Niabella yanshanensis: one gene and its partner. The protein of the gene in region 1 interacts with the protein of each later gene in a pairwise test. Links are inferred from orthologs where the notes say so. Each region holds a gene or a part of one and is shown in the gene's direction. Other genes may lie near its edges. The genes, in order: U0035_RS02135 and ung.

The links.
Region 2: the proteins of U0035_RS02135 (region 1) and ung interact in binary tests that used the Escherichia coli proteins (3 or more experiments, as listed by UniProt). The link is inferred for Niabella yanshanensis from one-to-one orthologs.

The regions. Positions count from the first base shown.
Region 1 is NZ_CP139960.1:601,360-608,198, reverse strand. What follows is about bases 2,616-5,548. They hold U0035_RS02135 (nucleoside-diphosphate kinase), read left to right. Parts: upstream 2,616-3,840; coding sequence 3,841-4,257; downstream 4,258-5,548. Other genes in these bases: U0035_RS02130 (phosphoenolpyruvate carboxykinase (GTP)), read right to left, coding at 4,325-5,548; U0035_RS02140 (DHH family phosphoesterase), read right to left, coding at 2,739-3,758; U0035_RS02145 (FKBP-type peptidyl-prolyl cis-trans isomerase), read right to left, coding at 2,616-2,715. Also shown: U0035_RS02150 (rhamnogalacturonan lyase), read right to left, coding at 1-1,593; more of U0035_RS02145, read right to left, coding at 1,678-2,615; more of U0035_RS02130, read right to left, coding at 5,549-6,181; U0035_RS02125 (GLPGLI family protein), read right to left, coding at 6,410-6,839. UniProt on the Escherichia coli protein: Major role in the synthesis of nucleoside triphosphates other than ATP. The ATP gamma phosphate is transferred to the NDP beta phosphate via a ping-pong mechanism, using a phosphorylated active-site intermediate.
Region 2 is NZ_CP139960.1:5,336,113-5,342,942, reverse strand. What follows is about bases 2,614-5,537. They hold ung (uracil-DNA glycosylase), read left to right. Parts: upstream 2,614-3,701; coding sequence 3,702-4,373; downstream 4,374-5,537. Other genes in these bases: U0035_RS21990 (class I SAM-dependent methyltransferase), read left to right, coding at 5,369-5,537; U0035_RS21995 (lysophospholipid acyltransferase family protein), read left to right, coding at 4,606-5,343; U0035_RS22005 (DnaJ C-terminal domain-containing protein), read right to left, coding at 2,622-3,533; U0035_RS22010 (chaperone modulator CbpM), read right to left, coding at 2,614-2,618. Also shown: U0035_RS22015 (glycoside hydrolase family 2 TIM barrel-domain containing protein), read right to left, coding at 1-2,237; more of U0035_RS22010, read right to left, coding at 2,346-2,613; more of U0035_RS21990, read left to right, coding at 5,538-6,028; U0035_RS21985 (putative LPS assembly protein LptD), read right to left, coding at 6,039-6,830. UniProt on the Escherichia coli protein: Excises uracil residues from the DNA which can arise as a result of misincorporation of dUMP residues by DNA polymerase or due to deamination of cytosine.

The DNA.
Region 1 (6,839 bases):
CAATAACTCGCTTAATACATCACCGTCCCAGTAAATACCCATATTACAGGAAGGAGTACGGTCTGCTATTTTATTGCCTTTGCTGTCGAACATACCCCGTATACCTGCACCGGCTACCCAGCATTCAAAACCGGGATACCTGGGATCTACATCCAGCGCCAGGCCGCGTCCGGGTCCTTCGCCGTCATCTCCGGCCTTCACCGAAGCTTTTTTCCAGTATACGGCACCCGTTGCTGCCGATCTGAAACTGGCACCGGCATCATCGAAACGCTCCTGTATATCAAATACCTCAAGGCCCGGAATCGAAGGATCCAGATCCGATACATGCAAGGCATCACCATGACCCAAACCGGTAGAGTACAACCCTTTACCATTATCATCGATGCACATGGCTCCAAAAACAATTTCATCTTTTCCGTCCCCGTCTACATCAGCCACAGAAAGGTTGTGATTACCCTGTCCTGCGTATTTTTTGTTTCCCGGCTCATCGCTGTCAAAGACCCAGCGCTTTTCCAGCTTCCCGTTCTTTAAGTCCCAGGCGGCGATCACCGTACGGGTATAATATCCCCTCGACATGATCAAGCTGGGATGTTTGCCGTCCAGGTACGCCACAGCAGCCAGGAAACGGTCCATACGATTGCCATAGCCATCACCCCAGATCGCTTTTAGTTCGGCAGTTGTTGGATTCAGCGTTGGCGCACGTGACGGTATAAAATCAGTGGTATGAATTAATTCTCCCGTTAATCCGTTAAATACCGAAAGATATTCAGGACCAGCCAGTATATACCCTTTATCATTTCTCCAGTCTTTGGTTGCATCTCCAATCACCCTTCCCCGGGCATCTTTAGAACCATCTGCTGTTTTCATGGCTATTTCTGCTTTCCCATCGCCATCCAGGTCGTATACCATAAACTGGGTGTAATGAGCGCCCTCTCTTATATTCTTACCAAGGTTAATGGTCCATAATAATTGCCCGTTTAATTTATAAGCCTGTATTAATGGCTCGTCGGTAAACCCGGCATGACTGTTATCATGACCTCGGCCGGCAATATGCACGATGAGCTCATATTCCCCGTCACCATCAAGGTCCCCGACAGAGCCGTCGTTCGCGGCATATCCCGGCGGTATCTGAAGGGGGATGGACAGGTAAGGCCGGGATGCATTTTTTAATACAAAGTGATCTTCAGATTTTGATTCAGTATTGTGGAGAACTGTTCTTACAATGTAAGTTCGTTCAGAAATGGTATCCTTCCAGTCGTCGACGAAGGATGTTGTTTGGGAAATGGGTTGCTGATTTAGTTTGACGGGCGAACCATTGGTTTTCCTGTAAATATTGAAGCGTATTGCGTCGGGATCTGATGCCAGCAAGCGCCATGAAACGAATACTTTTCCACTATCATCGGGTATGGCAACCAGGCCGCGGTTCAGGTTTTCCATTATCCTTTGAGATGAGGAAGTCAGACTTATGCCCCATAAAAAGATTATTAACGCTATATATTTCACCAGAATAGTTTTATAGATCAGCCGGAATGATTGAGTTGCTTCATATCCCGGCACGCAATCGGCATCAACATTTAAAAATACCCGTTGCATTTATCTAAACTGTCATGCTGTATCCTGCACAAAAAAGCCACCGCTTTCGCGATGGCTCCTGTTTATTTATTCTTGTCTAACGAATTAGTGATTGTGGCCGTCGTTTGGCCCGTGTGCCTGAGGTGTAGGCATTTGTGGAGCAGCTGGCTCTTTGTCGCTTACCTCTAAAATCTCAACATCGAAGTATAACGGCTCGTATGGTTTGAAAACACCACCGTTACCTTCTTTGCCATAAGCCAGGTAGCCAGGTATAACAATTGTTCCTTTACCACCCTGTTTGAACTGTCTTAAACCATCTTCAAAACCTTTGATAAAAGGCTGAACACCTAATTGTACCGTAAACTGGTTTGCATCAAACGTACTGTCGTTGCTTACTTTTTTACCATTATACTTAACCGTAACAAATTTACCGTCAGCAACCTGCGTACCGGTACCTTGTTGATCAATTTTTACGAAGGTACCCACTGAAGTCTGGGTAGCTGCCCATTTCTTAGCAGTTAAAAAATCCTGTACCGCCTTAACCTGTTTCGCTTTTTCTCCGGATTTTTCAAGTGCAGCTTCATCAGCTTTACGTGCGTCCTCCTGATCCTTCATCATTTTTTTCATCATCTCTTCCTGCTCTTTCTTCTGACGGGGAGCGTCTTTTTCCATTTCTTTCTGATAGTCAGCCTGAGCTAAACTGTCATTTTTAAATACTTCCAATACTTTAAATGTTAAAAGTATTTTATCACCTTTTTTCATAAACGGAGGCAACTGTGCTTCCTGTGCCAATCCTTTTTTAATTAAAGAGTCTACATATAATACAGTAACAAGACTATCTCCTTTTTTTAGTTTTTTGAAAAACTCATCAGGGCCGTAGGCGTTGGGCATCGCCGCATCCTGAATTTTAACGAAAGCAGGTAGTTTTCCATAAGTATCTGTCAGTACAGTATCTTTCGCACCTTCAATTTTCTGAATGACATGCATTTTTAAAACATCTCCAACTTTAGAGCTGTCTTTGCTTCCTCCGTCGATGATTTTGTACTTTACACCGCTAGCGCTGGTTTGGTAGTCAGCATTATTACAGGCTGCAAACGCTAATGTTGCAAAAGCCAATGCTCCTAAGATTTGTGAACGTTTCATTTGTTGTTATTGTTAATTATAATTTACGATTTTACTTCGACCAGCAGGTGTTCATTTTCTTTGATGGTCTGTTTGAAATATTCGACTGTTTGGGCTAAACTGTCTTTACTATTTCCTCCTGATGCGTTATAGTGGCCGCCTCCGTTAAAATATTTACGCGCAAATGTATTGCAATCAAAATGGCGTTTACTTCTAAAACTCCATTTGCGCTCCTCATCCCTGTCTATTACAAACCCTACCAGTTCTATGCCTTTCACAGACATTGGATAGTTGACCAGCCCTTCGGTATCTCCCGTTTTAATGTAGTATTTAAGCAAGTCCTGTTTGGTAATGGATATCAAAGCCGTATTATACTCGTAAAAAAACTCCATCCGGTTACTTAATACGTGTCCTATAAACCTCAACCTGTTTTCCAGGAAGTTATCAAAAAGATTACTGTGAACGAGCGCATGATCAAAATCTGTTTCCATTAGTCTGGCCACCATTTGATGCACAGATGCATGTGTAGAAGAGAACCGGAAAGACCCTGTGTCTGTAACTACCCCAGCATATAAGCATCTGGCAATATTGGCATCAATCAGCTTATCGTTACCGCTCGCTTCGATAAAATCATATACCATTTCGCAGGTAGAGCTCTTGGTTATGTCGCTGATGCCATAGTTAAAACTTGCTGTATCAGGTTGTTCATGATGATCAATAAGTACTTTGACACAAGTGGCATCGGCTAATAACGGAGCCAGATTCTTAGTGCGGTGAAAAATATTGAAATCCAGGCAAAAAAGGTAGTCGGCCTTACTTAAAAGTTCAGCAGAGCGGTCATGATGCTTTTCATAATTCAATACGCCGTCACAACCAGGCATCCAGTTCAACCAGTTTGCCCAGTTAGTAGGAGAAATAACGGCTACTTCGTGACCAAGCCTTTTCAAAAAGCCGCACAAACCCAATGCCGAACCCATGGCATCGCCATCAGGTTTTTGATGCATGGTAATAACAACCCGGGCAGGCTGCGTTATCAATGGAAATATGTTATGTATAGGCTTCATACAAAAGTGCGGCAAAAATAGGCAAATTAAGGTCATGAAGAAATATTAAGTTTCTTTACCTTTGCGACCCAAAAATGAATATATGAGTAACCGTACATTTACGATGATCAAACCTGACGCTATGGAAAATGGCCATGCAGGAGCTATTTTAGATCGCATCACTAAGGAAGGATTTAAACTGGTAGCGCTGAAATTAACCCAACTTTCTGCTGAAAAAGCGGGTGAGTTTTACGCCATACATAAAGAAAGACCCTTTTTCGGTGAATTAGTAGCATTTATGAGCCGCGGGCCCATTATTGCTGCAATCTTAGAGAAAGAAAACGCGGTAGCCTCTTTCCGTGACCTGATCGGAGCTACTAACCCTGCAAATGCAGCAGAAGGAACTATCCGTAAGGTATTTGCAGAATCTATTGAAGCAAACGCCATTCATGGAAGTGACAGCGACGAGAACGCAAAGATCGAAGGCGATTTCTTCTTCAATCATTTTGAAAGAGTATAATTGAAGTAAAACATAATAAAATAGCCCGCGGTTTAAACCCGTGGGCTATTTTATTATAATATATATATTAGGCCTGTGCTGCTTTCTTCTGCTTTTTATTAGACCTCCAGAGATTAGACAATAGAAGCTCCCTGATAAAAGTCATCTCTTTAGGCAGGCGATCATATAGTTTAAAGAACAATTCATCCTGCGATGCAATTTCTTTGATCCAGAGATCCCTGTTAATGCTCATTACATTTTCGAAATCGGTCTCCGTAAAGTCCTCCATACCGCGCCAGTCGATATGTTCATATTTAGGCATCCAGCCCAAAGGCATTTCCACTCCTTTCGATTTACCGCGAGCTCTTTCTACTATCCATTTTAATACCCGCATATTTTCACCGAAGCCCGGCCACAGGAATGAACCATCTTCTTCTTTCCTGAACCAGTTGACCGAAAAAATACGCGGAGGTTCGGGTATCTGTCTTCCAAAATTCAGCCAATGTCCGAAATAATCGCCCATGTGATAGCCCGAAAAAGGTAACATAGCGAACGGATCTCTGCGTACTTCGCCGATGTTTCCAAAAGCTGCGGCAGTCATTTCCGACCCCATGGTGGCGGCCATATAAACACCAAAAGACCAGTTAAAAGACTGCATGATCAACGGTACTACAGAGTTACGGCGTCCACCAAATATAAATGCTGAAACAGGCACACCTCTGGGATCATCAAACTGATTATCTATGGACGGGCATTGGGCTGCGGGAGCTGTAAAGCGCGCATTAGGATGGGCTGCTTTGGTTTCACTGGCCGGTGTCCAGTCATTGCCTTGCCAATCAATAGCGTGGGCAGGCGGAACCCCGTCCATACCTTCCCACCAAACGTCACCATCGTCGGTAAGCGCCACATTCGTAAAAATAGTGTTGGCGCTGATGGTTTCCATCGCATTCGGATTGGTTTTGAAATTAGTACCCGGAGCTACGCCAAAAAAACCTGCCTCCGGGTTAATGGCATGCAACCTTCCCTGTTCATCTGGTTTGATCCAGGCAATGTCATCGCCTACGGTAGTTACCTTCCAGCCTTCATCGGTAAAGGCTTTGGGCGGTATCATCATCGCAAAGTTGGTTTTGCCGCAGGCCGATGGGAAGGCTGCGCATACATAATCCTTTTTGCCATCGGGAGACTCTACGCCTAATATCAGCATATGTTCTGCCAGCCAGTTTTGTTCACGGGCCAATGTAGATGCGATACGCAGCGCCAGGCATTTCTTACCCAATAAAGCATTACCGCCGTAACCAGAACCATAACTCCATATCAATCGCTCTTCCGGAAAGTGAACAATATACTTGTCTTTAGGGTCAGGAGAACAGGGCCACGGCACATCCTGCTGCCCGCCAGTAAGCGGCATTCCTACCGAATGTAAACAATGAACGAACTCCCGGTTACCCATTGCTTCCAGTGCTCTTGCCCCCATACGTGTCATAATGTTCATGTTGACCACAACATAAGGAGCGTCGGTTATCTGTACGCCAAACTGCGAAATAGGGGAACCTATCGGACCCATACAAAAAGGAATGATATACATGGTGCGCCCCCGCATACATCCGTCCAGCTTAGGCTCCAGTATTTCTTTCATCTCGCGCGGCGCCATCCAATTATTGGTAGGCCCCGCATCACCCGGCGCTAAAGAGCAGATATAAGTGCGGTCTTCTACTCTTGCCACATCGGAAGGGTGTGAACGGGCCAGGAAGGAATTAGGTCTTTTTTCAGGATTTAAACGGATCAAGGTCCCAGTCTCTACCATTTCATTGCATAAGCGGTTATATTCTTCGTCAGAGCCGTTGCACCAGTAAACCTGTGATGGTTTACAAAGCTCAGCCATTTTACTTACCCATTTTTTCAGTTCAGCGTTAGTTAGGTTTATCGGCGTATTAATATGCTTCATATAGCTTTTAAAATGAATTTTATGAAAGCTACAAATGTATATGCTCGGCGAAGATGGGTTTAAGTTTTTGCTTAAAGAGTATTAAACGAAGAAAACATCTTGTTAGAAATTGTTCAATAAAATCATAATCTGCAAACAAAACAAATGTTAGGGTGTTGAAAGGATTGTCTTTTTTGAATATTTTTTAAAAATATGAAAAATCGATATAGCAAGCCCCAGACTAAGGAGTTACAGGTCCATAAAGAATTGCACCCAGGGTGAAGTGAGATTAAAGTCTTTTAGCATTTTGGAGGTAACCGCATTAAAGTCTTTATTGTTGGTTACAATATTTTTGCCCTGAACCGGCAATTTCCATTTGTCGGGTGCCGTGTCAAAGCCGGTGACGCTGGTAGCAAAAATAGTAATGTGCTGATGTGGAATGGCTAATCCCAAAATCATCCCGGGCAAACCATTGAAAGACTCAGGCCCACCCCTTGATAGTATTTCGTCGGTATAAAAAGCAACTACATAAATGGAATCAAAAAATAAAGCGTTGGCACGGTGACATTGATAACCCGCTATCTCCCTCGTCTCATCCGTTAATTTCCATTTGATTTTCTTCAACGAATCTTTTACAAAAAAAGATTTCTCAAAAGCCTGCTTTACCGTTGTAACTTCC
Region 2 (6,830 bases), 4.7 Mb from region 1 along the record:
GCCATCTGCTCACAGGCCAGCTCATAACCTTTTTCCAGCAAAGGCTCTGCAGTTTTTAACCGGTAATAAACATTCAAAAAATACTCTTTACCTTCTTTGAACTTGCTTTTAACAGGCAGCTTAATATCCATATTCGCTCCCGGCTGAATATGCAGATTATTTACCGTTCCTTTTTCCACCGGCTTTCCGTCTTCCAGCACTTCCCAAAACAACTGGATGTTATTGGTGCCCCGGAAGAAATAAGTATTGGCGATATTGATAGTGTTATTGGCGATATATTTTGTTTTAATAAACTGGTGCACTTTTTTTAATTCAACCGCCATGGGTGTTAATTCGCGGTAAGCAGTAACCACTCCCTTTACACAAAAATTGTTATCACTGAAATCCTCATTCACCGGGCCGTTCAATGGGAAATCACCACCGTAAGCCATAATACGTTTTCCATTTTTAACCGTATCGAATGACTGATCGATCCACTCCCAAACATATCCGCCCTGCGCGCCGGGGGTTGACTCAATAGCATCCCAATACTCTTTAAAATTGCCGAGGCTATTGCCCATTATATGTGCATACTCGCTCATAATAAGCGGCCGCTGTTCTTTAGCTTTCCCCCATCCTGCTACCCAATCAGGTGAAGGGTATTGGGGGCAGATCACATCCGTGTTATAATCACGCTCTGCACGTTCATACTGTACCGGCCTGTTGTCGTTTTTTCTAAGCCATTCATAAGCCTCATACATATTTACTCCGTTACCCGCTTCATTGCCTAAAGACCAGGTGATAACCGACGGATAATTTTTGTCGCGCTCGTACATGCGTGTTATTCGTTCCAGGTGGGGCATACGCCATTGCTTGTCGTTGGCAAAAGTGTACTCCAGGTCGTAATACCGGCCATGCGATTCAATATTGGCTTCATCTATAACGTATAAGCCATATTCGTCGCAAAGATCCATCCAGTAAGGATCGGGGGGATAATGTGAATGTCTTACGGCATTTACGTTCAGCTTCTTCATCATTTCCATATCCTTCAACATATCGGCCCTGGTTAAAGTATGGCCTGTTTGGGGATTATGTTCATGCCGGTTAACTCCCTTAAAAAATACACGCTTGCCATTCACTAAAAAATCGCGGCCTTTGATCTCCACAGTTCTGAACCCCACACGAACGGGTACTACTTCGATTACAGTGCCCGTTTTATCTTTAAGAGACAGGTATAATGTATACAGGTAAGGAATTTCAGCAGACCAGGCATTCACCGAAGGTATAACACCTGTAAATGACACCTTGGTTTTATAGCGCCCTAATACCGTTTGCGCTTTTTCATCATTCCTGCTGAATACTTCTTTTCCCTTTGCATCTACCAATTGAAGGTCAACATAGAAACTATCCGGCCTGGAGTGCAAGGTTTTTACATCAGTTTTGTAGCTGTTCACTTCAACATCTACCTTCAGTTGTCCATCTTTATAATTATTGACAAGACCACTTTGCACTTTAAAGTCGCGTATATCCAGCTTAGGCGTTGCATATAAATACACATCCCTTTCTATACCCGAAATGCGCCACATATCCTGGCATTCCAGGTAGCTGCCATCGCTCCAGCGATACACTTCTAATGCTATAATATTATCACCTGCTTTGACATACTTTGTGATATCAAACTCAGCAGCAAGCTTACTATCCTCGCTATAGCCTACTTTTTGTCCGTTAACCCAAATAAAGAACGCAGATTTCACAGCTCCCAGGTGAATAAATACCTGGCGACCATCCCAGTAGGCCGGAATGGTTATTTTCTTACGATAAGAACCAACCGGGTTATTATCAGCCGGAATATCAAAAGGTGGATTCATTTTGGCACCTGTGAGCCTGCGCCCCGCAAACTCATAGGGGTGATTTACATAAATGGGTAAGCCGTACCCGTTTAACTCCCAGTTAGCGGGAACTGTAAAGCTTTTCCACTGGCTGTCATCAAAATTGGTTGCATAAAAATCTTTAGGACGATCATTGGGGTTCTGCACCCAATTGAACTTCCAGCTACCATTTAATGATAAGAAAAAGGCGGATTGTTCTTTTACCCGCTTTTCTGCCAGTACTTTATTTTCATAAGCAAATGCCGCGGCACGCATGGGCATTCGGTTTACAGCAACAATTTCGGGTGTTTGTAGCTCAATGGGCAGGGATTGCCCTGATGCCCCGTGTACAGCTAAGCAAGACAGCAACAAAAAGTAAAAAAAGTTCATAAACTTTGAGGTTGGAGTAATTGAAAAACAATCCCTCAAAGAAACACTGAAACCTGCTAACCGCAAAGCTTTGCGCAAACGATTGCCCTCATGGCATAAGGAGCGGGACTAACCTTTTAATACTCTTAACTCCAATTGAAGCCGCTCTATCTTTTCCAACAAGTGACTAATGGCTTCTATTCCTTCCATATTTATATCGAGGTCGTAATGCAGGTGCATATATTTTTCAAGCAGTGAAAGCTGGTCGCTATGGATAAAATAAGACTCGTTGGTATAACTCAGTTCAACCAGCCCGTATTCATTTAAGGTCTTCACGAATGAGGTTTCAATGCGGTAATGTTTGCAGCACTCCTCTATTAAAATATTGTTTTCGTTGGTCATAGCTTATTTTTTAGAGGCTTCATCGGCCAGTTGTTGAAATAATTCCTTTTCCTTTTCGGTAAGATGGGTGGGCAACAGAACCTGCCAGGTGATATAAAGATCTCCGAACTGGCCTTCATTTTTATAAACCGGGAAACCTTTTCCCTTTAACCGCACTTTTGTCCCGTTGGATGTCTCTGGCTGTAAAACAAGTTTCACTTTTCCATCCATTGTTTCAATGGTTTCATCGCCACCTAAAACAGCCTTGTACAAGTTAACGGGTACCTCTTTGTACAGGTCGTTACCTTTCCTTATAAATGACGTATCGTTGATAATATTAAAGGTAATAAACAGATCCCCGGCGGGTCCGCCGTTTACGCCGGCCCCGCCATATCCTTTAATTTTTATTTCCTGTCCGTTTTCAATACCGGCCGGCACGGTAATGCGAATATTCTTACCATTTACGGTAAAGGTTTGTTGATGCGTTTTATAGGCCTCGCTCAAATTCAACTTTACCTCTGCCCGGTAGTCTTGTCCCTTATACTTTACATTCCGCTGCGATGCCCCCCCGCCCATACCGCCAAACATCTGTGAAAAGAAGTCAGAAAAATCGCCCTCATTGCTATATGAAAAATGTTCTTCTCCGCCGTATGCATGCTGTGAACTGCTCTCCTGCTGCCGTTGCCGGCGGGCCTGTTCAAACTGATCGGCATGCTTCCAGTCCTGGCCATACTGGTCATATTTTTTGCGTTTATCAGCATCGCTCAACACTTCATGCGCTTCATTGATTTGCTGGAAGATTTTAACGGCTTCGGGATCATTCGGATTTAAATCGGGGTGATGTTTGCGTGCCAGTTTCCGGTAGGCCTTTTTAATATCATCAGCCGTTGCATTCTTTTCTACACCCAGCACTTTGTAATAATCTATATACTCCATAGTTTAAAAAATCGTTGCAGTAATTTACATCATTTTTATTTACAGTGATGGCTTGATCTTATAAGTTTATCACTTCCACATAAGTGTGCAAAAATCATCCCATTAATATTCAACTGATTTCAGGATTGAAAAATTTTAGGTAGGTTTGAGACTTAAATTACGAGACCAATGGACGTACAGATAGAAGCTTCCTGGAAAGAACAATTAAAAGAAGAATTCGATAAGCCTTACTTTTCGAATATTGTGAATCATCTTAAAACGGAAAAAGAGCAAAATAAAATCATTTACCCGCCGGGGAGAATGATCTTTAACGCATTTAATTCCACTCCGTTTGATAAAGTTAAAGTACTCATCCTGGGGCAGGATCCTTATCATGGACCCGGCCAGGCCCATGGCTTATGCTTTTCTGTTCAGCCAGGCGTACCGGCTCCTCCTTCGCTCGTGAATATTTTTAAAGAATTACAGACGGATATAGGCATGGAAAGGCCAAAGAACGGGGATCTGAGTAAATGGGCGGCAGAAGGTGTCTTTCTGCTGAACGCTTCGTTAACCGTTCGTGCGGGCGAGCCTATGAGCCATGCTAAAATTGGCTGGGCTCAATTTACCGATGCCGTTATTAAAAAGATCGCTGAAGAAAAAGAACATGTGGTGTTTTTGCTTTGGGGAAAATTTGCCCAGGAGAAGGCTGCTTTTATCGATGAGTCAAAACATCATATCCTTAAAGCAGCACATCCTTCCCCTTTATCAGCGCACGCAGGGTTCCTGGGATGCCAGCATTTCTCAAAAACCAATCAATACCTGATGAAGCATGGTATCGAGCCGGTGGATTGGAAATTGTAGGAGAACAGGATAGTGGGGAATGGCAAGTGGCGAGGAGGGAGATATTCGATGATTAACAATCAATTTTCAATAACTCAATACATTTTCCCTGTCTCTCTGCTTACCTGTGTGCTCTGCGAGAAACAAATAGCAGGTTATATTTATCGGACAACTATAAAACTCGTCGTCCTAAATTAAAAGATAAATAGTCAAAATTGAAATCTACTATTTTTGCTGATATTCAACAGTAAGCATGAACATTTTCAAAGAGATAGCAGGCAGAGTTTGGGCCACCTGGGGCTTGCTGAGTTTTATTGTTACATTTCTGATTATCTTACCCATTTCGTTGATCTCCTACCTGATACCGGAGCCGGGAGGTACCCATTTCCTTATAAGGATCTCCAGGATTTGGATGCGGGTATGGCTGTTCCTCATCGGATGCCCCTTTAGAGTTACCGGTACCCAACATTTTGAAAAAGGCAAAAGCTATATTGTCACCTGTAATCATAATTCGCTACTGGATATTCCCCTTTCATCGCCATTTATACCAGGCCCTAACAAAACCATTGCTAAAATGAGTTTTGCCAAAATACCTTTGTTTGGTCTTTATTATGCCAAGGGATCGGTACTGGTTGATCGTAAAAGTGAAAAAAGCCGCCGGGTAAGCTTTGAAAAAATGAAATGGGTGTTGAGAACAGGAATGCATATGTGTATTTATCCCGAAGGAACGCGAAACCGTACTAAAGAGCCGCTAAAAGCTTTCTACAGCGGAGCTTTCAAGCTGGCCTACGAAACGAAAACTGAAATTATCCCGGCTATTATTTCAGGCACAAAGGAAGCTGTTCCTTTACATAAAACCTTTTTCTTTTTACCCAGGAGACTGGAGATCCACTTCCTCCCCCCGGTCTCTTCTAAAGATATGACTGCATTGGAATTAAAAGACAAAGTGTTTACTACCATGTACGATCATATCCGGAAAAATACTCTTTAATGAATCATCAGACCTACTCATCATCATGCTTCGCTTTCTAAAAAAACAAACGCCCAAGTTTCTATACATCAACCGAACATTTGGCAACCAGCCTTTTACTTTACTGGATGTAGGATCCGGCAACCGGTCGGCTTCCAAAACAAAGGCCATGTATCCGAATTGCGAGTACCATGGGATTGATATAGTAAGAGATTTTAATAACGGCGAAAGCGACTTCGCCACCATGCATAGCTTCTATGAGCTGGACCTTACCCAATTAAACCTGGAGATCATCCCTGACAGTTATTTTGACTTTATCAGGATGGCGCATGTAATCGAACATCTTCATAACGGCGACCTGGTTTTGCCTGCACTTATCAAAAAGTTAAAGCCAAGCGGTTACTTTTATATTGAATACCCGGGTGAAAAAAGTACACGCTTACCGAGCATGCACGGTACATTGAATTTTAAAGACGACCCTACCCATGTACGGCTTTATTCTGTAAAAGAAATAGCAGGAATATTCGAAGGCAATGACTGCAGGGTTATACAATCGGGTGTCCGCCGTAATAAGCTGTTTATTTTATTAACACCGTTCAGGTTACTGGCAGGTATACTGAGCTCCAAAAAGCTGAATGCAAATATCTTCTGGGATATTTTGGGCTTCGCTGAATTTGTTTTTGCACAAAAGAAATCGTCCAAATAAACAACTGAAATTATCTTCCGCCAACAAAAGAACGGCTACGATTGATCTTAAGGTCTTGTAGAATACCCGCTTTCGGACTAATGGTGAAATTGAAGAAGCGGTACAAACCTATGGGTGTAACATTAATAGCCATCTGCCAGCAATGCAGGTCACGCGAAATGGCCATCGAGAAGGTCTGTATTTTGGCTGTAGAAAAATCATAGAACCCGTTTACACTGAAATTCCATTTTGGAGTCAGGTTAAAGCTACCATTGAAATTAACGCTGGAAGTAATCGGACTGGTGGAACTTTGTAATGTCAATGGATTCCGATTTTGGCGGGAATAGTTTAATGAATAGGATAAATTAATAGACCAGGGCGTGTTGAAATCTACGAACTGCGCCGGATTCTGACGCATATACTCCATCAACCTGGTTTGATCGCCCTGAAGCATCGGATCATTCAAACTTTCGTTAATGGCTTTTTCCCTGGCTTTTGCCTTTTCCGGGTCTTTCGGCTTACTCTGAAAACTGGTGCTCATAGAAATACTGGCGTTGGTTACCGTACCTATTTTAAATCCTCCATCGCCAGCCCAGGCATACCTGGAAGTCGCATATCCCGTCTCGTTTAATTCATAGGGAACTAAGGTAGCTGAGGCGTTCAGGTTTATTTTTTCAAAAAGGTTGGTCCTGAAATACATGCTGATCGGTGACAATTTTAAACTGTCTGCTAAAAAATTATACGATCCGTTGAACCCAAAACCATCTATCAGTTTTATTTTTTTGATACCATTTTCAGCATCTTCCTCTTTCGTATCTACAAA